3 regions of the Cytobacillus sp. Hz8 genome follow, and region 3 is predicted to be linked to each of the others. Evidence: riboswitches for the same ligand, from Rfam matches in the RefSeq annotation. Region 3 holds a riboswitch; each other region holds the start of a gene.
The links. Region 3 has a riboswitch for cyclic di-GMP ahead of ACE38V_RS21015 (DNA-binding protein). Riboswitches for the same ligand answer to the same signal wherever they lie in the genome.

Region 1: another riboswitch for cyclic di-GMP. It lies ahead of ACE38V_RS20325 (hypothetical protein); the one in region 3 lies ahead of ACE38V_RS21015 (DNA-binding protein).
Region 2: another riboswitch for cyclic di-GMP. It lies ahead of ACE38V_RS06285 (chemotaxis protein CheW); the one in region 3 lies ahead of ACE38V_RS21015 (DNA-binding protein).

The regions. Positions count from the first base shown of each region.
Region 1 covers NZ_JBHKFI010000023.1:11,513-19,585, forward strand. The annotation lists gene ACE38V_RS20310 (MFS transporter) at 1-165, shown strand, start outside; gene ACE38V_RS20315 (SDR family oxidoreductase) at 507-1,445, opposite strand; gene ACE38V_RS20320 (hypothetical protein) at 1,562-1,738, shown strand; gene ACE38V_RS20325 (hypothetical protein) at 1,920-2,648, opposite strand; cyclic di-GMP riboswitch class I at 2,669-2,751, opposite strand; gene ACE38V_RS20330 (sensor domain-containing diguanylate cyclase) at 2,953-4,146, shown strand; gene ACE38V_RS20335 (hypothetical protein) at 4,270-4,839, shown strand; gene ACE38V_RS20340 (HD domain-containing phosphohydrolase) at 4,880-5,788, shown strand; gene liaG (LiaG family protein) at 5,988-6,845, shown strand; gene ACE38V_RS20350 (CD3324 family protein) at 7,536-7,799, shown strand; gene ACE38V_RS20355 (hypothetical protein) at 8,056-8,073, opposite strand, start outside.
Region 2 covers NZ_JBHKFI010000003.1:249,855-257,927, reverse strand. The annotation lists gene ACE38V_RS06295 (HAD family hydrolase) at 35-820, shown strand; gene ACE38V_RS06290 (EAL and HDOD domain-containing protein) at 1,640-2,884, opposite strand; cyclic di-GMP riboswitch class I at 3,220-3,305, shown strand; gene ACE38V_RS06285 (chemotaxis protein CheW) at 3,611-5,629, shown strand; gene ACE38V_RS06280 (chemotaxis protein CheW) at 5,961-6,446, shown strand; gene ACE38V_RS06275 (methyl-accepting chemotaxis protein) at 6,467-8,073, shown strand, end outside.
Region 3 covers NZ_JBHKFI010000025.1:785-8,857, forward strand. The annotation lists gene ACE38V_RS20985 (SIS domain-containing protein) at 1-386, opposite strand, end outside; gene ACE38V_RS20990 (PTS system mannose/fructose/sorbose family transporter subunit IID) at 440-1,273, opposite strand; gene ACE38V_RS20995 (PTS mannose/fructose/sorbose/N-acetylgalactosamine transporter subunit IIC) at 1,248-2,054, opposite strand; gene ACE38V_RS21000 (PTS sugar transporter subunit IIB) at 2,087-2,569, opposite strand; gene ACE38V_RS21005 (PTS sugar transporter subunit IIA) at 2,569-2,973, opposite strand; gene ACE38V_RS21010 (GntR family transcriptional regulator) at 2,987-3,730, opposite strand; gene ACE38V_RS21015 (DNA-binding protein) at 4,003-4,578, opposite strand; cyclic di-GMP riboswitch class I at 4,700-4,791, opposite strand; gene ACE38V_RS21020 (SRPBCC family protein) at 4,999-5,418, shown strand; gene ACE38V_RS21025 (ArsR/SmtB family transcription factor) at 5,419-5,742, shown strand; gene ACE38V_RS21030 (nucleobase:cation symporter-2 family protein) at 6,411-7,721, opposite strand; gene ACE38V_RS21035 (xanthine phosphoribosyltransferase) at 7,718-8,073, opposite strand, start outside.

The DNA.
Region 1 (8,073 bases), on a different contig from region 3:
CTAGGATTTAAAGTTGCTGGTATTGTGATGATCACCTTCCTTGTCATTCATAGTATCATCGGAATTCTCTTAGCGCCAAATACAAAAGGCAAGACATTAAAAGAAATTGAAGAAGAGCGCTTTGGATCAAATGGTGAGCCCGAGAAAATGGTAGCCGGGGAGTAAGGATATGTCCTTTGAAATAAGGATGGGAAAGTAAGGGAGATCGTGCCCTTGCTTTCTTTTTGATTGGTCGTTTTTACGAGTAAAAAGGGCGATTGTAAATAAATTGGCTGTTTTCGCGAACAAAATCCACGATAATCAGGTTCATTCCCTTTTTTGACCAAATTTCAAAACAATTAAGTCCAATTCAAAAGCCCTCCGTAAAAAATTAAAATGAATTCAGTTCGAAAAAACAACAAGCTTTGCTAAAACAGCGTTTCATAAAGAATTGCACATCAAAAGTTGCACACGCTATCGAATCCCCCAAAACAAAAAAAGACAAAGACCGAAGCCAATGTCCTTTTTCATGATGACATCACTTGCCCGCCATTTACATGCAGTGTTTGCCCGGTGACGAATCGGGAATCATCTGAGGCGAGGTAAACGAAAGTGGGGGCTATTTCAAATGGCTGGCCTTGGCGATCCATGGGATTTCCAGCAAGGGTGACTTGGTCTGGAGAAAAGCTTGATGGAATAAGCGGGGTCCAAAATCGTCCAGGGGCAATCGCATTGACACGAATTCCATCCTTTACAAGATTATTGGCGAGAGCTCGCGTGAAGCCAACAATGGCGGCTTTAGTTGCAGTGTAATCAATCAACTGATCATTTCCGTAGAACGCGACGACCGAGGCTGTATTAATAATTGAGCTGCCGGCTTTGAGATAAGGGAGTGCGGCACGTGTGGTGTAAAAATGAGAGTAGATATTCACCTTGAAGGTATCATCAAACTGCTCATCACTTATGTCAAGCAGGCTTAGCTGGTGGAACTGGATACCTACATGATTACAGAGAATCTCAAGATGACCAAAGGTTTGCCCGGTTTTTTCAACGATATGAATACATTGTTCTTTTTCCCGTAAGTCACCAGGCAATAATAAGCATCTTTGCCCGAACTCTTCAATCCGATTTTTCGTTCGGTTGGCGTCCTCATGTTCATCTAAATAGGCAATTGCGACATCAGCGCCCTCCTTGGCAAAAGCAATCGCAGCGGCTGCTCCCATGCCACTATCCCCACCAGTTATGAGTGCAACCTTTCCGCGAAGCTTCTCTGTTCCCTGATAATGAGGATTTTCTATAATTGGTCTTGGAACCATCACCCCTTCGACACCAGGCTGACGCAGCTGTCTCTGCTCAGGAACAGTGATGGCAACATCTTCATATATCGTAATTTTTCCGTAATTCGGATGCATCGGGTACTCTTGATAATCTCGATCCTGCTGATTATTTTCATTCACTTCGGACATACGATCATCCTCCTCGTAAATTTCCTCTTGGTTACAGTATGTGAATATTCGAATAGGGTGCCTGGCACCTTAAATACTAAGTATGAATAAAGTAAGGTGATAAGGAGGTAAGAAGAATGCAGAATTACGAATATTATAGCCCTGAAGTTCATGCATTATTAATGAATTACTCGAATGAAAAGGTGGCGGTTTTATACAACTCCAATCCTCAGCCGTTTTTGCTCCCCACGATTGGAAAAAGGCCGCCGTTTTATTGTCACCCGAAATATGAACAATATTATCCGGTTATTTAAGTATGGGGTCACCACTCGCTTGGGTGGTGTTTTTTTATGAAATTTAACTCAAAAAATAAAAAGGAAGACCTAGCATTTATAGAAATGTGCATTTCATGCGGAGAGGGTATGCTCGCAGGATCTAAGAGAAAAAAGCGACAAGCATCATCCATTCTATTGGATTCCGCTTGCCGCTTTTTTCTTATGAGTTCACTGCTTCAGTGGAATTATCTGTTCCATTATCGATTGACGTTCCATCATCCGGAGTGGTTATCCCCGTTTCAGGTGTGGTTGTCCCTGTTTCAGGAGTAGTTGTTCCAGATTCCGGAGTCGTAGTCCCTGTATCTGGTGTTGTTCCTGTCTCAGGAGTTGTTGTTTCCGGAGTAGAAGCTTGTTTTGCAAGAAGCTTCACTCTTTCGATTTCATCTGCCGCCAATGTTTGAAGCTCTTTTGATTTTGCTGCTAGGGCATCAAACTCTGCAGTAGAAGATTTATATTTTTTCTTATAGCTGGAAAGCTGTTTATCAATAGCTTTTAGCTTGTTGATTTCTGCTTTCAGCTTACCTTTGTAGCTATTGTATTTGGAATTAGCAAGTGATTTGGATAAATCCTTTTCAGCTGTTCCTTCATCGTTCACTTGAAAATAGGTATTGATTGATTTGGTAATTTTCTGAATACTTGTTTCAGAAGTAATTAATCGTTTTTCTACTGATTTACCAACCTTTGATTGAATCTTAACCTTTTTCTTTTCTACTTGCTTGCTGCTTGCTTCGTTCTTCTTTTGGTCACCCGTAGTTTTGTGAGATTGCGTTACTTTCACCGGCTGTTTGCCATGGTCAACCGATTTGGCACTTGCAATAGAGGTTGTCCCCAAGATTAAAGATAGGGCAAAAGCACTTGATAAAATTTTGTAACCTTTTGTCGATTTCATTACCTTTCCTCCTTTTTGGTAACGGCAGCTGGCTGGCATAGGAAGTTCCCTTAGCCCCATAGCTTTGTGACACCAGATTTCCCTGATTGTACCTTTTAGACACTCATCATACTCTATCTTTTTTGTCGAGAAAAGGGATAAAAGACCCATAAATTTTAAGGAAAAATGACTATTAACTCACTTTTTCTATTGCCTAAACCTACCATAAAAAAACTCCCCACGAGTATTCCCTTTTATGATAAAATTATCTAAATATAGTAACGATCTTATCGTCAGAATATTCAATATTTCGGATGTGGATTATATGAAAGGTAAGAAATTGAATCAAGTAATGATTACAAGCTTTAATCGTATTTTAACTGATATTGAAAGAGTGAACTTCTCTGCCAACCATCCTGAACTGATCCATTTGAAAGAGAAAACAGAAGCGGCAGGAATTGATGGCATACATGAGCTGGGAGAGCGTGTCGTTTCGATTAATCAGAAAATAGAATCTCTCAATTGGATGAATAATCACCTGCGAATTTTAGCAGACTTCGCTCAAGCCTGTGCAAAGACCTTAAATGAAGATGTTCTGCTAAGGAAGGCCTATGAGCTTGTATCGCTCGTTATGCCCACTGATGCTTTTTACTTCGCGCTATATAATGAACAAGAACAACTCATCCATATTCCTTTCTTAGTCGATGAAGGGACTGAATACAGACCGAACCCTTTACAAGTTGATAATAGCAACATGACCTCAAGAGTAATCAAAAGCAGAAAAACCCTTCATACAACAACTCAAAAAGATTTAGGTCCCGATTATGCAGTGGTAGGTCGAGATGTCAGTAATACCTGTATTTTTGTCCCATTAATTATTGATGACCAGGTAAAGGGAGTCATCTCTGCTCAATGTCATGAGGAGTTCGCCTATCGGAAAGAGCATGAAGAACTGCTTCTCATTATTGGCAATCAAGTCTTAAGCTCCATTGAAACGGCAAGATTATATAAAAAAATATATGAAATGTCGTTAATGGATGAAATGACGGGACTAGGAAATTTCCGTGCATTTCATAAAGATTTTTCCATGGCTTTGCAACAAGACACACCGCTTGCCTTAATCATGATCGATTCAGATAATTTAAAAGAGATCAATGATCATTTTGGGCATGAAGCAGGAGACAACTATTTAATCGAGTTAGCTCAAGGAATGAAAAGTTTATGTGATGAGGATATTAAAGGCTATCGTTATGCTGGAGATGAATTTATGCTAATCGTGGCCAATTCTTCTCTAGAAAAAATTAATCACCTTATTAAGCAATTGGAAGAATATTTATGCAATCATGGAGTTTCTGTTTCTGGAAAAGAGATTAAAGTATCCTTTAGCGCTGGGGCGTCAAATTATCCTAAGGACGGAAGAACCGAAGAAGTGTTGAAAAGAAAGGCAGATAAGGCTCTGTATAGATCAAAAAGCCTAGGAAGAAATGTTCAGCTAGTTCTTTATGCCGAAAATGAATAGACGGATTGGAAAAAGTGATATTTGTAGAAAAATAGAGAAACAATAGTATATAATGAGAAAAAACGTATATTTATAACATCAAAGATTATAGGAGAGAAAAGTACTATAATTGGAGGAGAAAAGATGAAAAAAGGGATCGTTCTATTATTTTCTTTCTTGTTTCTATTTGGCATTTCATCTCATGCCTTTGCAGCAGAAAACAAGGATACTGAACAAGCACTCAAATTAATAGAAAAAACAAACGCAAATATTGATAAGGAAATCGACAAAACCGTGGAAAAAGCAAACAAGCTACAAAACCTCTATTTCCATCAGATTTTATTAGTTAAAGGTTCTGATCAAATTTATTCATTGAGATTAGAACAAACGAAATTAGAAAATCAACTTTTAAACACAACAGATGAACAAAAAGCAGCTGAACTCAGAGCAAGCATAGAGTCCATCGATAAAAAAGTCGCAGAAGTGGAAAGCAAGCTAAGCGAACAATCATCCTACTTCGCCAAAGTAACAGCTCAATTCAATCAAGATCTAAACCAACTCATTGCGGACCTAGATGCAAAAACCAAACAAATGACAGCTGAAACCATCCAAAAAGCAGCTGAACTCGGAGTAACAGCCGCTTGCGATTGGAAGCTTGTGAAGATTGCGCATAAGTGGATTTGGATTGATCCGATCGCTATAGTCGGAAGTTAAATGCTAGCTGCTTTTGAGACAACATAAGGAGAATAAATCCGTGAGTGGGTTAAATTTATTCAAAAGAGGCACGAATATAGATATAGTACGTCAATTTTCCAACGAACTCAGTCTTCTTGGTCGGGAAAATGGTGTGGATATTATGTATCAAACTGTTTTTAAAGACAAAATGTTTTACGTATATCCTAGTGAGGATCCTGAAACATATGAGTTTGTTTATATTTTAAGCGGTGAAATTGAGTATGAAGGAAACGGGGAAAAGCAAATCCTTAAGGCTCACGATTATTTTACAGTAAAAGGTTTAAAAAGTCCTGAGTTTTTTAAAGCCAAAACAGATGTCACATATTTATGGATTATCACTGAACCGACCTTTCATCAACTAAGTGAAGATCACAGAAATTTAAATGATTTGATTAAAAAAGTAGAATCGAGGGATCGATATACTTTCAATCATAGTGAACGAGTGGCGGTATATTCCATGAAGGTGGCAAAAAAATTAAAATTGGATACGGCGACTGCTAATAAATTAAACAGGGCTGCTGAACTTCACGATATCGGAAAGATCAATGTACCTGTAGAAATTTTAAATAAACCAGGCAAGTTGACAAAAGACGAATTTGATTTAATCAAAAAACATCCTGGCGATGGAGCAGACATGGTGAGAAAGACAAGTTATAGCTATTTAGCAGAGATAATCGAGCAGCATCATGAACGAATCGATGGCTCAGGTTACCCATTTGGACTAAAAGGCAATGAGATTACTTTAGAAGCAAAGATTATTGCCGTCTGCGATACTTATGACGCTATGACTGATGATCGTGCCTATCGAAAAGCACTTTCCCCTCAATTCGCAATAGATGAACTTAATCGTCTGTCTGGAATTCAATATGAACCAAAAGTCGTCCAAACTTTTGAAGAAGTATTAAAAGAAGAAGGTATTATAAACTAGGATAGATGAGTGAATAATTCATATATTTTTTAAGCCTTGTAGAGTTGCTATTCTGCAGGGCTATTATTGTACCCAAAACTCTCTCGGCCTCAGGTCGTAGAAGGAATTCATTCTGAGGAACAATGATTTCTGTCTGTTTATTTATTACAATAGCATTATAAGGTAAGACAGAAATTTAAGAAGAAAGTGGGTCATTCCTTTGAAGAAGATATTAGTGATTTTTTTCATATTAATTGGCACATATATTGTGTTTCAATTTGTCAGTAATCACACCCTAAATCCCTTCTGGGGAGGAAAAGCCGAAGCGACAGTAAGCAACCACATTGATCTTATTGATGTGCAAGCATTCGGGGCGAAAACAAGCATTATTCCTGATAACCGAGACAGTGTGAAAGCCGATTTAGATGGAAAAGGGAAAGTGGTCGTGAAAAAAATGGGCGACAAAATCCAAGTAACTTACAAACGTCCATGGTTCCAATGGTTTTCCTTCTTTGGCAGCACGAAGTTAACGGTTTATATCCCTAAAGATTTCCAGAAAGATATGCATGTCCAATTAGGCTCCGGTCAATTGACATTCTCAGGTCAATCAAAGAATCATCCAATGACATTCGATGACTTTAAATTAGATATGGGTTCAGGTAGCGTCACCCTCAATAACCTAAATGTAGCTGAATTTTCACATAACGGTTCATCCGGTAGTCTTGTCGTGAACCATCTTGATTCTGAAAAAAGTGATATCGACGTGAGCTCAGGAAGCGTTCGCCTAAATCATTTCACAGGAGAATTAAAAGGCGATTTATCCTCTGGGCAAATGAATGTACAAATGGACAAATTAACTGATTCTGTTAATATTCATGCGAGCTCAGGCTCCATCAAACTAGATTTACCTGACAAAGCCGACTTTACCATCGACGGCAAAGCAAGCTCTGGCAATATCTCATGTGATTTTCCATTAAAGAATGAAAAAATCGAAAATCACCGCTTCCATGGAGAGTACGGATCTGGAAAGCATGCTGTTAACATCACCGTCTCAAGCGGAAACGTGAAAGTTTATTAATTTTCCTTATACCTAGTTCCCGATTTTACATGGGGGCTAGGTATTTTTGTGCATTTTCTCTCTTAATGATGGGTGCTTAGGTATCAGATGAGGGGCATGTGCCATGTTTTCTCGCGAAAAAAGAAATTTATTCGCGAAAATCCAAGGTTTATTCGCGATTTTCAAAATTTATTCGCGAAAATAGCCAATTTATTCGCGAACGCCTTTTTTATTCGCGACCTCGGAAAAATACTCGCGAAAAAGATGAAATACTCGCGAAAAATTCAGGTTGTTCGCGAAAAGAAGAATTTGCTCGCGAAAATATTAAAATATTTGCGAAAAGAAATCATCACGTTCCCTTCGATAAATGCTCAAACCCTGATATACGCAAAAAGCACAACACGGCCCCATTAAAATACTCGAGAAAAAACTTAATAAACCACCCAATTTATCCCACCAAGATGAAATCCCCGCCAATCTATACTATAATTAAAAGCATGCAAATGAGCTGTTTCAATCTAAGGAGGTGACGAAATGACAAGCACATCATGGAGCCTGTCACATACTGCAGCGTCTCATGCAAAGCCTAGTGTTGGGAAGGCGATACTTTGCATGGGGTGGACTTTGAGATAAATCGCCCAAGTAAGCTTTTCTGATACATTGGCTTTGCCCTTATTTTTTCAATCCAAAAAAGATAAGGAGCTGGCAAAGATGGCCTATGTGAAAGCGACCGCTATTTTACCTGAAAAGCTAATATCAGAAATTCAAAAATATGTTCAAGGAGAAATGATTTATATTCCGAAGCCGGAGCCTGCACGGAAAAAGTGGGGGACACGATCTGGTATAAGAAAGCAAATTGATGAGCGGAATTCGGTAATGAAGAGAGCCTTCAAGAACGGAAGGACAATTGACCAATTAGCTGAAGAATATTATCTCTCCGTTGAAACGATTAAAAAAATTGTATACTCAAAATAATATAAATGTATCATTAGGAAAAAGACCGACTCATTTTAGTCGGTCTTTTAGTACTTCTAGATATTGTTATGTCCAACCACCCTGCCACGTTAGCTGAAAAAGAAACTATCGGTTCTTTACACCATTTAAATCACCAGAATGGTCAATAATTTTTTTAAATTCAAAACTGGTGGGTAAATGATAGCAAAGTCAGTGGAAATTTAACATACGCTTATTGAGTCATTCCTAAATCAACATACCCGTAGCAAAAAAAGCGCTATTTGTCATTATCTAA
Region 2 (8,073 bases), on a different contig from region 3:
TAGGAATGTTTAAAAGTGGAGGACTGTTGGAATTATGAAAAAGGCAATATTTTTCGATATTGATGGAACTTTATTAGACTGTTTAAATGGAATCATAGATATTACACCAAGAGTAAAAAAGGCTATACGTGCATTGCAAGCGAATGGTGATTCTGTTTTTATTGCATCAGGCAGACCATATGCTTTTTTAAATGAGGCTATCCTTAATTTTGGATTTGATGGTCTTGTCCTTACTAATGGATCATATGTAAAAGTCAAAGAAAAATGCATATATAAGGAGCCCATGAAGAAAGATTTTGTCAAAGAGTTGGTATATAATTTTGATCAGCACAATATTCAGTATATTTTGCAGGGGGAAATTTATTCATATATAAAAAATGAATATAAAAAATTACATTCATTTTATGATTCATATCATATACCTAAAACATATTTAGAAGGTAATTTTAATCATGAGGAAATAGACATATATAAAATTGAAATGTTATGTTGTGATACAAAAGGATTAGAGTATTGTTCATCTTTAGGAAATGGTGAATACAATTATATGCATGATGTAGAGAAACGTCATTTTGAAATATATTCAAAAACAAACTCAAAAGCTACAGGAATATTAAAAGTGCTGGATTATTTGAATATTCCCTTAGAAAATAGTTATGCTTTTGGTGATGGAAAAAACGATATTGAGATGTTATCTACAGTAGGTTGTGGAATAGCAATGGGAAATGCGGATGATTATGTAAAAAATTATGCAAAAAAAATTACAGATACGGTGAAAAATGATGGAGTAGCTTTAGAAATAGAAAAGTTTATTTTATAATATAGATTCCTGGATATATCTGGTAAAACAGGTGTATCCAAATACTAATCTTTATAGAATTTATAATGGTAAAACAAATAAGAACCTATATGAAATTGCTCACCGAATGGTTAGAACTAGACGAAAGTAAAAATGAAAAAACTGCTCTTAAAATGGGTGCGGTGAAACGTACCACAAATAGTGGTAAAGTTGAGAATAGAAGTAACTTTAGATAAAGACGTATGAAAGCGGCCATTTAGTTTTTTGCTAAAAATAATGCGGGTATGTTTAATACTCCAGTTAGAACATTATTTTAAAAGAAAAAGGAGCTTTATCGGTTTGATAAAGCTCCAAATTTAATTTGGCCGAATTTAATTATGGGAGATAGGCTCAGAAGACAACAACATAGTTAGTCAAGGAAAAAAAGGCAAGTCTGATTTTTTAAATCGGTCTTGCCTTTATTACTGTATTTTTCGCTAACACTTCAAGAGATACAGTCTTCATCTTTTTAATCATTGTCATATTGAGAAATAAATGGTTTTGCTAGCTGGAAAGGGTGTATTTTATCTCCTAAATTAAAAAAGTCACAGAAGTTCATGATAAGAGGCTTCCGTTTTTCAGGATCAATATAATTTTTTTTCCTTCCAGTAAAATAGATTCGTCAATATGGGTTTTTATTATCTCTACTTCTATCACCTTGATCACACGAGGTTCATCAAATGAATGAAAGGATGTTCTTAACAATTGATTGCTTGATAAATATCTTCAATATTAAGTATGAACTATATTAGACATAGACAAATAAAATCCTTTATCCGAGTTAAAGTTCATATTAATTATCTAGTTACTTTTAATTTCAAATTTCATAATTTTATTAGCCCAATTGATTGCTTCGTTATAGTATCGAAGGAATTCGATTCCATCAACTTCTAATTCATTACATCTCTCACTAACATTTTGCCAATCGCCTATTTCAATATAAATACATAAATCTAGAGCATCTCTCATAGGATTAGTAACCCCTTTTAAGGCATCACAAATATTTTCATGAAGAGGTAAATCACTTAAAATCTTCTCAATTGGAATGCCCAGCAATGTATCGATTAAGGAAAACATACCTGTCATAAAATAGGAAGGGGCTTCTAATTTTTTATTTTTTTGAAAAGCAAAGTACTCACACATTTTTGCTCTTGTGAAGCTCAGGCTAATTAATTCATTCGATAGACCAATTTTTGCTTTTGATTGTTCTCTAAAAGCTAGTATATAGATCCATTTTTTTATTTCTATAAGTCCTAGAAGTACGATAGCTTGTCGAATGGAGTTAATTTTATGTTTTGGACGGAATGCCTGTGAATTAACTAACTTAAGAAGTTTGTACGATAATGATAAATTTTGTTCTATTAATTGGGTAATAAGATCGATATTTGGCTCGTCTTGTGATAAATGAGTTAGAATTTCAAAATAAGAATGAAAATAACTAGGTATATCATGTGTAGCCAATATGATGGGTTTTGAAAAAAAATAACCTTGGAAATAGTCGTAGCCTCTATTTTTCGCAGCAATAAATTCATACTCAGTTTCTATTTTTTCAGCGAGTAATTTAATATTTGATTTTAAACCTAGTTCTTCTATAGGTCGCCTCATTTCTTCTGTAGTTTGCATAAAATCAACCTTAATAATATCGGCAAATTGTATTATTTGATAGGAAAATGGATTGTTTTTATTCAAGATAAAATCATCAAGAGCAATTCGATATCCTAATTCCTTTAGTTCTTTACATATATCTAAAATCTCCTGATTGAACTCAACTGTCTCTAAAATTTCTACAACAATCTCATGTGGTCTGAAATAAGTTGGAAGTTTTAATTGAAGCAATTTCTCAGTAAAATTAATAAAACATGGCTTACTATTCATAAGTTCATCAATACCAATATTTAAAAAACTATTAATAATGACTTCTGTTGTGGCCTCATCGCCATTGATTTCGGGAAATGTATTTACTCGATTGCTCCGATACAGTAATTCATAAGCAAAAAGTTCTTGATTCTTTGTGAAAATCGGTTGTTTTGCCACAAAAACCTCCATTTTTATAACCTCCGATTAAATCTAGGTAAAAAAATATATAGTAAAATAGTTCTAATAAAAATTCAAGTTTGCAAGTATGCACTAATTGGTGCAAATCTTGTTTCATTTGGAACAATAAGTATACATCAGTGGTACTAGACGGTGGGTGAAAGTTATTAATCATATTAGACATATTCAACATTAAAGTTAATATTAGGAATAAATATATGATAATTATATCATTCTGCTAATGAGACTTTTGTCATGTGGAATAGATCCATTTACCTACATCCTAACAAATGAGGATTTCAATCAAATTCTAGTAAGCTTTTCAAAAAATCAACTAATATAATCAAAAAGTTACGATACAAACTCGACGAAAGTTGAGGACACAAAGCCATGTGCCTAAAGCAAATATTGCTATGGTTGACAGGTTATCGAATAGCTAAGTTTCTTAAAGGGCTATTCATATTTTTAGTGTCATAATTTATATCTTTGAACTTAGAGAATTGTCTAGCTCCAGCGCCTAGTGTCCTTCGCTCTCCGCCTTACGATAAATCAACATCGAATCGTCTTCGGCTCTTCGTGTTTCCTTATCTCAGATGGAGAACTCCAGGCCAACGCCGCTTAGCAAGGAGTTGGCGCTTTTCTTTAATGACTTGGAAATATTTAACGATATGATACTTTTACTCTTGATTATCCGATATCTTGAGGAGAAATAAAAAACATGAATCGGAGGGGAGATATATGTCGGATCAATTTGTGGATGATTCTATTTTAGAGATTTATATTTTTGAATCTTCGCAGATGCTAGAACAACTTGAAGAAGTGATTTTGAAGTGCGAAGAGGCAGGCGTATATTCAACAGAAATGATAAATGATATTTTTCGTATCATGCATACGATTAAGGGTTCATCCAGTATGATGTCGTTTAACAATATTGCATCACTAGCTCATGTACTTGAGGACTTATTTTCTCTTCTTCGTGAGGAAAAGATGAGAATCGAGGATCATACTCAGCTTACGGACCTCATGCTTGATGGAGTGGATTTTATAAAGGTTGAGATAGAGAAAGTAAAGCACTGTGACCCTGTAGACGGAGATTCTACACAGATAATAGAACAAGCAAATAATTTTTTGAAAAGTTTGAAATTAAGAAGTGCTTATCATGATCAATTAAGCGAACAGGATTCTACTCATGTCACTAATATTGATAAAGAACAAACTAGTAATTCTTCTGCATTAAAAGAGTATGTTGCTACAGTTCGCTTAGAGGATTGTGGGGGAATGGAAGATGTACGTGCATTCCAAATCATTCACCAATTAAAGGAAGAAATTCACGAACTGACATTTACACCAGAAGATTTGGAGACAAATTTTGATACTGTCGATTTGATTCGCCAAAATGGACTTCATCTTTTTATTCATACAGACAAGATATATGAGGAAATGGAAGAGTTGTTTAGTCAAGTTTCCTATGTACAGTCTCTTGAATTAAAGGAAATAGATAAAACTATAATGAGCCCTGTATCAGAGATGTCAGTAGGCGAATCCCCCCAAAAAAATAGTTCAATTAAGGGAAATGGTAGGAATGCAGCCTATCAGTCGAGTTTTTTAAGCGTTAATGTTTTGAAACTGGATGAACTTATGGATTTAGTAGGAGAGCTCGTCATTGCAGAATCGATGGTGACTCAAAATCCTGATCTAGTCGGTCTTGAACTAGAACAATTTACGAAAGCAGCAAGGCATTTAAAGAAGATTACAGATGAAATCCAAGATAAAGTAATGTCAATACGAATGGTACCATTAACGAATACTTTCCAAAAAATGAATCGCATCGTAAGAGATATGAGTAAAAAGCTTCAAAAGGAAGTGCAGTTAGAACTCATTGGTGAAGATACTGAGGTGGATAAAAATATTATTGAACACATCTCAGATCCGCTCATGCACATTGTTCGCAACTCGCTTGACCATGGGATTGAAAGTTGTAAAGAAAGAATGGAAAAAGGAAAACCGAAGTTAGGAACACTGACACTTAAGGCAAAAAATGCTGGAAATGAAGTGTTAATTTTTGTGAGAGATGATGGTCGGGGACTAAATAAAGAAAAACTCATCAATAGAGCAAAAGAGAATCATTTGCTTCATAAAAATGAAAGCGAAATGAGCGATCGGGAAATCTATAATCTTATCTTCTTACCGGGATTCTCTACAAAGGATCAAATCACTGAATTCAGTGGCCGTGGTGTTGGAATGGATGTCGTCACAAAAAACATTGGGACGGTAGGCGGTACTGTGACAATAGATAGCGAGATTGACAAAGGAACCACAATCATCATACGAATTCCCCTTACACTTGCTATTATTGACGGCATGAATATAAGAGTAGGAAAGTCACGTTATACTTTGCCAACAACAGCCATTAAAGAATCGTTCCGTCCAGCAAAAGGGGATATCATCACTGACCCTGAGGGAAATGAGATGATTATGGTTAGAGGACAATGCTATCCTATTCTTCGATTACATGAGTGCTACGGTATTCGAGGAGATGTAACGAACCTAGACGAAGGTGTTTTGATTATGGCAGAACAAGAAGGCAAGTATGTATGCCTTTTTGCAGATGAACTTCTTGGTCAACAGCAGGTCGTTGTTAAATCATTGCCAGATTATATAAAAAAAATAAGTCAGGTGAAAGGCATTACAGGATGCACCTTACTTGGTGATGGTAGCATTAGCCTTATCCTTGATATTTCAGGACTCATAAAGTGAAACTTCCATCAGTGGGGGTTTTCGACGCACAGGACGTCGCGCTTTTAGAGTCTGTCATCCATCCCCCACTGATGGTTAGACACGCAGAGCCTGATTGATTTTTCTAAGGGCTGAAGCCCAAAGAAAAATCTTATTTCACTTATCGCGCTCATAACGCCACGTCCTGTGGCTTCGCCTGACTAGGACCTCCTGTCCGTCGTCGGACCTTTACGGACAGTTGATCTCCCACTTATCTTCTTCGTATTCTCATAATCTTGAAGCGGGAGTCTTACTGTCCGTTAAGAGTGGGATAAAAGGTACTACTAGATAATTAACGAAGGGTGAGAAGAACATGTCAAATGTTTTACAACATGAAGAATATGAGGAAGACAATCAAGTAGATAAGTTTTTGACCTTTGTCTTGGAAAATGAATTTTATGGTATCGATATCAAACACGTTACCGAAATTATTGGAATCCAGCAAATTACCGAAGTTCCAGAGGTACCAGATTATATTCGTGGAATCATCAATCTAAGAGGGAAAATCATTCCAGTTATGGATGTTCGATTACGATTTAAAAAGGATTTTAGAGAATATAATGATCGAACTTGTATTATCGTTATCGATGTGAAGGAATTATCAATCGGCCTCATAGTTGACAGTGTTTCAGAGGTTTTGACGATTGCACCGGAGGAAATTGTGTTACCGCCAGAAATAAATCAGGGTTCAAATAAGTATGTAATGGGAATTGGGAAGGTTGGAAGTGAAGTCAAACTGTTATTAAATTGTGACAAGCTACTACACGATGAAGTTTCAGAACAATTGCTTCATATTTAAACAAACAGGAGGATTCAGTCATGAATTGGTTTTATAATATGAAAATTGGTCGAAAGTTGCTTATAGCGTTCTTAATTGTAGCACTGATAGCTGCTGTAATAGGTACGGTTGGAATTATTAATATGAGAAATATTGATAAGGATTATACAGATATATATGTAAATTACGGGATTTCTACAGGTGATATAGGGAAAGCAGCCATTGAGTTTCAAGATATCCGTGCAACAGTAAGGGATATGGTATTATCAAAGGATGCAAAGGAAGTAGAGGCATATAAAAAGAAAATTGAAGAGAATCAAATGAAGATGGAGCAAGATCTAAAAGCATTTGAAACTAGTGTTCCTGCAAAAACTCGTGACAGCTATAATTCTTTAATAAACGCTCTTGATCAATATAATGGTACATTAGATAAAGTTATTAGTCTTGCAAGTGCAAATAAGATGGAAGAAGCCTACAGGGTTCTGATATCAGAAGGCACTTCTTCCTACAAGGAAGCAAGCAAAGATATTGATCAATTATTTAAGACAAAACGAGAAAATGGAGATAAGAAATCTGCTAATCTATCTGCGGAAACAAACAAAACGATAACAACTGTCATTGTTGTAGTCATTATGGCTGTTTTAGTTGCCATTTTACTTGGATTTTTCATTTCTCGGATGATTAGTAAGCCAATAGAACAAATTGTTCAAGCAGCTGAACAAATTGCAGCTGGAGATCTTGATGTGGAAATTAATATAAAAATGAAAGACGAAATCGGAGCTTTAGCAAATGCATTCCGTAAGATGTGTGACAACCTAAATCAAGTCATGCACGAAGTAAATACAGCAGCTGCACAGGTGGCATCCGGTTCAAGTCAAGTGTCAGAATCTAGTATTTCCCTATCACAGGGCGCTACTGAACAAGCAAGTTCGATTGAAGAATTGACGGCATCGGTAGAAGAAATCTCTTCACAAACAAGATTAAATGCAGACAATGCTAACGAGGCAAATAGATTAGCTATGATGGCAAAAATGCATGCAGTAGAAGGAAATTCTCAAATGAATGAAATGTTAAGAGCCATGGATGATATTAATGTGGCTTCTGAAAGTATTTCAAAGATTATTAAAGTTATTGATGAAATTGCTTTTCAAACGAATATCTTAGCACTTAATGCCGCAGTTGAAGCAGCAAGGGCCGGACAACATGGCAAGGGATTTGCGGTTGTTGCTGAAGAGGTACGCAACTTGGCAGCAAGATCGGCCAATGCTGCAAAGGAAACGACCGATATGATCGAAGGGTCAATTAGAAAAGTAGAAGGCGGAATGGAAATTGCAAATGAAACGGCAGCAGCTTTAGAAAAGATTGTTGAAGGTGTTGCAAAAGTTGCTGATCTTGTGAATGGTATTTCCACTGCTTCGAACGAACAGGCAGCAGGAATCAGTCAAATCAATCAAGGTATACTTCAAGTATCTCAAGTTGTACAGGCTAATTCTGCTACATCAGAAGAAGGTGCTTCTGCAAGTGAAGAATTGTCAAGTCAAGCAGAATTACTGAGAGCTAAGGTTAGCCAATTTAAGCTGAGAAATACTAGCAATGCGGGTTCGTTTGACAGAATGAATGGATTGAATCCAGATGTAATGAATTTGAT
Region 3 (8,073 bases):
GTTACAACAATTAATTTATTCCCATGGTCTTTTATCCATTTCGCTAATTCAATTCCCATCGGATTACGACCGGAGTTTGAAATTAGAAAGAAAACATCATTAGGTTTAATTTGAAGACGATGAGTTAAAAGTGTTCCAACTCCTTCTACAGATTCATACATACCACCTGCAGGATCCATAATTACCTTTGATGAAATTAACCCTCCCGCTCTTCCACTTACTTCAATTGCTGCTGCATAGGAATGTCCGCTGCCAAAAGCTTGCGTGATTCCTCCATTCATAATTCCCTCTGCAACAATCTGTGCCGCCTTATGAATATTTTCTGCTTGAGTTCTCTCTAATTTATCTGTTAATTCTCGTGCTTTGTCGAAAAATTCTAGTCCCATGATTTTGCCCTCCATACATTTTGTAGTTTCTTACTAGATGATTGACTAACCTTTTATCCTAAAATCTTTAGATTATATAAAACGATACCTAATACCATTACAAATAGGATTGCCTTTGTTGAATTCATCTTTTTCCTACCAAGCAACATATAAATCAAGCCGACTAACAAAATCGGTACAAGTGATGGCATGATTTGATCCAACATGTCTTGAATTTTCAAAGAGACTTCCCCAGATTTATAGACTAAAGGTACCTTTGCGTTAACCACTGTTGGGATCAGAGCACCTACGACTGTAATTCCGAGCAACACAGCTGCTTCTGTTAATGCATTTAACCGATTGGCAAATTCATTAACTAATTTAGCGCCTTGTTTATATCCAATAGGAAGCAGCGTAAAGCGAAGACCTACAATCAAGATATTAACAAGGACCCAAATTAATACTCCTGTCCCATTTCCTTTTAGAGCCATATAAGAAGCAATAGAACCAAAAATGGTTGGAATAATTACTCCGAAAATAGTATCTCCTACTCCTGCAAATGGTCCCATTAATCCGGTTTTTAACCCCGCAACCACTTCTTTAGATGCTTTTTGTTCTCGTTCCTCAATCGCCATATCCATCCCAAGAATAAGTCCACCCACCATAGGGTTTGTATTAAAGAATTGATTGTGCATGTCCATCATTTCTTTAAGATCCTCATCTTTTTTGTATAGCTTCTTCAAGGTTGGCAAAATACTATAAAGATAACCAGTAGACATCATACGTTCATAATTCCAACAGATTTGACTGCATAAGAGCCAGCGAATATTTGCTGCAAGTAAATCTCGTTTACTTAGGATGCCGGGATTCATGTTTTCAGTTTCAGTCTTCATATTCTCCATCCTCATTTTCCACTCCCATCATATTTGTAGTAGAGTTTCCAGCTAATACCACTTGTTTGTTGAAGTTTTGTTTAAAGAAAATAATGGCAAGAGCTAAACCGATTAATGCAACACCAAGCATCGGAACTTTCAAATAAGCTGCTGCTACAAAACCAATAATGAGATACGCAACAAATTTGTTGGTTGGTAAATATCTTAGTAAAATGGCAATCCCGACTACCGGTAAAATTCCGCCTGATACTTTTAAACCTCCCATAAGCCAATCAGGCATTTCGTTTACGATAAAATCCACAATTTTTTTACCAAAAACGAGCATAATGAAAACCGGAATCGCACGGGAAAGCCCCCAAGGCAGTGCACCTAACAGGACATTTCGTCTTACACCTGCGATATTATTCATAGCTATATTTTTATCGACACGATGGAGAAAGAATGTATTTGTAAAACGAGCCAAAACATCTAATTGAACCATAAGTAGTCCTACTGGAACAGCAATTCCGATGGCGAATTCTGCATTTTGATGTGACATTGCCGCAAATGCAGTACCCACGATGGCCCCGGTAGTGAAATCCGGTATGGAAGCGCCTCCATAAGTACCTACACCAAGAACCATCAATTGCAATGTCGCACCAATGGCTAATCCAAGAGTAATGTCGCCCATTATTAGACCAGTGAATGTGCCAATTATAACGGGATATTGACACCCAATATTTAGTGTTAGAGAATCAAGGATGGAGAAAAAAGCTAAAATCACTAATATTATAATTTGCCAAACTGCTAAATCCATTATTATTCCCCCAGTCTAGGTTTCTTTCCATCTTAGATAAGCTTCATAAAATCCATTGAGTCTTCGGATGGGACCATTTGTGCGGTGATTTTAATACCCTTCTCTGCCAAAAATTTAAAGTCTTCAATATCTTTATCCGTTACACTTACTGACTTTTTGACTTTCTTTGATCCTGATTTTGTAGACATATTTCCAACATTAATTTGAGGTAATTCAACTCCGCCTTCCACTAATGCGCGTAAAGCTGCAGGGGATTTAACGATCAAAAATACTCTTTGATCTGTGTATTTCTCCGCTAAAATATTTCTAATAGCTCCTGCTGCAGTTAAGATACTTAACTTTACACCTGAGGGAACAGCAGTCTTTAGAGCCATTTTCTCCATATCATTTTTGACTACTGCATCATCAACGATCATAATGCGTGTTGCCTTTATTGAATTAGTCCACATCGTAGCAACCTGCCCATGAATCATTCTTTCATCAACCCTAACGTGAACGATTCCGCTCTTCGCCATCAATCCTCTTCCTCTCCATCTTCATTTTGTAAAAGACTTTTTTCAGTGGTTACTATTTTCGTATTTTCTTTCATACTCAAAATCGTCTCTTCAAGACTTTCGCCTAGACTAAGAGGTATTAGTATAGCTAATGATAATCCTGCTACAATCGTGATGTTTTCATATTTGTTTGCAACAATAATTGCAGCATTACATGGGGTGCCGCCTAAAATGTCAACAATTATGGTTATGCTGTCATCGGTGTACTTTTTAATAAGTTCTTCATATTGACATACAACATCCTCCAAGCCCATGCTCTCAGTAAAAGCAATAGGATGGATTTTTTCCGTTAGACCAGTAATCATTTGACAGCTATTTCTTGCTTCAATCGCATACCGGCCATGGGAGGCTATAATAAACTGCATATTTTTGCTCCTTTTATTGCTTTTTCTTTTCGATTTCAATGAAGTAGTAATTATGACGAACATAACTATCAACATATTCAAAAGGGGTATGATCAGCAACAAACGTGATGCGTTCAATTCGGTAGACTGGACTATTTTCAAGTTGTAATTTTCCACTGATATTCTCTGACACAGGGAATTTGACCTTAATTGTCTCTTTCATAGCTTCATTTAGAATATTGACCCCACAAATTTCATTGATTCTTTCTGATAGCGATGAAAATTTTTCATAATTTGAAAGGTCTACATTCATTAACCAATCCTTTGAAATGTAGTTATTTTGGATTGCCCAAGGTATGTCATCAACATAACGAATCCTTTCAAAGTGAATAATTTCCTGATCCGATGAAATTTGGAGCTTTTTAGCAATTCGCTCATCTCTTATTTCATTAATAGAAATAACCTCGGTCCTCTCATCACATAGCTTATCCTTAGAATTAAAACTCCTCGATTCATTATTAGGGAAATGGGAATACTCGTTAAAAATCACTTCTTTATTCAGGATTGATTTACTAACATAGGTGCCCTTCCCTTGAATCCGGTTTACCATACCATCTCTCACTAATTCCTGTAATGCACGGACAACTGTCGTATTACTGACATTGTACTTTTGCTTCAACTCCCCTTCCGAATAAATTTTTTCTCCTGGTTTAAAAACACCTTTGTTGATTTGTTCCTTTATATCGTTGATGATTATGAGGTATTTGGGAACACTCATTTTTTCACTCCTTAACGAATTTATTAGCCTTTTTATGTTATAACTATAACGTCATAACCGGTTAACACGTTAAGTTATAGCTTTAAGATAACTAATTTTTTTGACTATTGCAAGCGCTTTTTTTCTAAAAATATTGACATAAAAGTGACAGACACCATTCAATAAATTAGATCGGTGCCTGCCACTTTTTTTCATATGTTTTTTTTATTTCCGAAATATGTATCTTATTTATAAATCATAATTTTTATCTTCTCGTTCCCTAGTATTAAGAATTAATTTGAAATTCTTTTGATTCTACGCGCAATACTAATTGCGCTTCGATTCATTGCTTCTCCAATTTCAGCATAAGTTAAGCCCCTATTCCGCAAACATATAATCTGCTTTTCATCTTTAAGGGTCCAAGTCTTATAAGGCCGCTTTTTAACAATTTGATTCTGTATTTCTTTTTCCCTTTCAACTGCAACCCAATCAGGCTCAGGCAGTAAGGTGTATGATTCAATTTTCGAAAACTGGACTTTATCTTTATGCTGTTCAGCCCAATCCCAAAAATATGCTGTTTCGATAAAATAAAAACACTTTGACTTTCTAGTCACTTTTTTCACACATAGCAACCCATGCCGTTCAATCCATCCTTTGATAATCGTCCTATCTATATTCAAACAGGTAGCTAACTCTCCAATTGTTAGCAATCCTGTTTGTGCTTTCGTATTAGATATTCCTAAACGATTCATCTTAATCCTTACTGACTCATAGGAACGATTCATATTTTTAGCGATTGTTGTTAGTTTATGCATTCCTATGTATTCCTTTAAATAATCAATTTCCTCACTGTTCCACGCCTTTTTCAATCTAGCCAATCCTTTCGTTAATAAAATTCAAAAGAAATGATTTGTCACAACATGGGCACAATAAAAAAGGCCATTCTAATAGAATAGAATAGCCAAATTGAAGTATAATCGATTTACTCATCATGGTAACCTGGCGATCATAGTTTCAAGTAAATACCTTAGACCCACGAGCTTTGCGTCCTATCCTTTCGGAATAGTTTGCCTTTATCATTTATTCAATCTTTAAACATAAGTAATGTTAACCTTTTTTTTTACAAAATTCAACAAATTACAGCAAAATTAGGACATATCGACCATTTTTTTACAAAATAATGGTTCTATTTAACGGGATTTTATTTGACATATAAACAAATGGTGTTATATGATACCAAAAGTAACACCAAATAGTTTCATTTTACCTCACAATAAAGGAGATTATCTATGGAAACTGTACAAGATATTAAACAAACAATCGTCTTAGAAGCACCCATTCAAAAAGTATGGAACACGGTTTCCACTTCTAAGGCAATCGAGTCATGGTTCATGCCGAATGATTTTGTGGCAACGGAAGGATACGAATTTCATATTCAATCCCCTTTTGGTCCATCTCCATGTAAGGTATTAGAAATCGATGAACCAAACAAGCTTTCCTTTTCATGGGATACAGATGGCTGGGTTGTTTCATTCTTATTAAAAGATCTAGGAGATAAAACGGAATTTACCGTAATTCATGGTGGCTGGAAAGAACCAGATGCCATGATTCCAAAGGCTAACCTCAAAACGATTGATGTTCGCAATAATATGAATGGCGGTTGGGAGAAGATTGTTCATGTTGCACTGCGAAAGGTTGTGGAAGGATAAGTGTCAGCCATCAAGCATGATGTGTTTCAAGCGATTGCTGACCCCACTCGCAGGGAAGTTCTCCAGCTGCTTTCTCAAAAAGCATTACCGATATCCGAAATCACTTCTCATTTTTCTATGAGCCGTACCGCCATTGTCAAGCATCTGCAAATTCTTTCAGAGGCTGAATTGGTAAAAGGCCAAAAAGTAGGGCGGGAAAAGATTTATCTACTTCATCCCGAACCGTTAACGGAACTGAAGCAATGGCTTTCCTACTACGAGCAATTTTGGAATAATAAATTGTCCATGCTTAAACATATTGTGGAGAATGATGATGGAAAATGAGTGTAGTGAAATTGGATAGGTTAGAGGAGTGATGAATCATCACTCCTCTTTTTTTAAGCTCTTTTCGTATACTTTGTTGCTCTTGAATAAATTAGGTTAGAGTCTCCTTCAGACACCGCTGGATAAATTGACAGATTCGGGAGCCTATTCATCTGAGCATAGATATGGGAATTGTAAGCTAATTGAGCTTAGGATTGGTGACCTGAAAAATAATGTTGCCTCCTTTTCGCGAGTAAATTCGATTTTTCGCAAACAGCCTAAATTTTTCGCGAGCATTTCATGAATATCGCGAGCATTTTTTCGAAATCGCGAATAAACTTTGGATTTCGCGAATAAAATTCGATTTTCGCGAATAATCAGATCCACGCCTTCTATTTAGATAAATAGCAACACCATTGAATCCGAAAGTGCTGCCAAAGCAGTCCAGTCTAAGTTAGATGCTTCAAAAGAGTTTGAAATATTGTTTCAAAAAACAACAATCTTTAAGAAAACAGCGTTTTTTTAAATTGCATAATTGTGGAGAAAACGGTTTTATCAATCGTAACTTTTCCGCTCTCAACTTTTTCAAAAAACATACACATTTCCCCACTAAAACCTTTCCTAACAAAAAAAGAGACCCTCCTAGATTAGGAGAGTCCCCAACGTGCGCGTACCCTTTATTCAACTGATCAAGAAACCCGCTGTCCCTTTACCGCAACGGAATTTCCTTGTTTATTGGTTTTAAAAACATTGAAAATAACATTTAAAACGATAGCGGTTAGGCTGCCGGCAACGATTCCGTTATCTGTTAGGATGCGGATGCTTGCAGGCATTCCGTGGAATAAGTCAGGGACGACGGTGACGCCAAGGCCCATGCCGACGGAGCAAGCAATGATTAATAGATTTTCTTGTGATGAGAAATCAACTTGACTAAGCATTTTGATTCCGTAGGCGACAACCATGCCGAACATGGCGACCATCGCTCCACCCAGAACAGAGGATGGAATAACAGTTGTGAGAGCGCCAATTTTTGGAATAAATCCTAGTAAAATGAGGATTCCACCCATCGTGTAGATGACGCTCTTTGCTTTAACGCCCGTCAATTGCAGAAGTCCGACGTTTTGTGAATAGGTTGTGTACGGAAAGGAATTAAAGAGTGCTCCGAAAATGCTAGCAAGACCCTCTGCACGATAGCCGTTTGCTAAGTCCTTCTCATTGACTTCTTTTTCACAAATATCTCCTAAGGCAAAATACACACCGGTAGATTCTACTAAGCTAACTAATGCCACAAGAACCATTGTGATAATGGGGGTGATTTCGAATGTTGGTGTCCCGAAATAGAATGGTCTTACCATATGGAACCATGACGCATCGAGAACAGATGAAAAATCCACTTTCCCCATGAAAAAGGCGATGAGGGTTCCTGCTAAAAGTCCAAGCAAGATGGAAATGGAACGAATAAAACCATCAAAAAAGCGATAAAGCACAATAATAATAAATAAAGTTCCAAATGCTAAAGCAATATTGCTCATGGAGCCGAAATCCGGGGCTCCTTGACCGCCAGCCATATCATTCATAGCGACAGGGATTAAGGTAATTCCGATAATCGTTACCACGGATCCTGTTACGATTGGTGGGAAAAATTTTACGAGCTTAGAAAAGTATTTCGCAATTAAGACAACAAATATTCCTGAAATTAAAATCGAGCCGTAGATAGCAGAAAGACCGTATTTACCGCCAATGGCAATCATTGGACCAACAGCTGTGAAAGTACATCCTAAAACGACCGGAAGTCCAATGCCGAAAAATTTATTGCGCCATACTTGTAAAATCGTGGCGATTCCACACATTAAAATATCAATGGACACTAAATAAGTAAGCTGTTCACCCTTCATTCCGAGCGAGCCGCCAACAATAAGCGGAACAATGACTGCACCTGCATACATTGCCAGTACGTGTTGAATTCCCAGTGATGCGATTTTCCATGTATTTGGTTTCATATTGCCATACCCTCCGCTCTGTGATTCACAAATCTTACTTTCCCGTTTGCCAATGATGCGATTTCTGCAAGTGATTCAACCTTGAAGCCGAGTTTCCTTAGTTTCTCTCCGCCTTCTTGGAAAGACTTTTCAATCACGATCCCAATCCCAACCATTTGGGCTCCCGCTTTTTCCACAAGGTTCGCTAAGCCTAATGCAGCCTGTCCATTGGCTAAGAAGTCATCAATGACAAGGATACGATCACTTTTTTGCAAAAATTTATTGGATACAGAAATTTCATTGGATTCCTGTTTAGTAAATGAATAGACAGTGGTCGTCAGTAAATCGTCTGTTAAGGTTAACGACTTTCTTT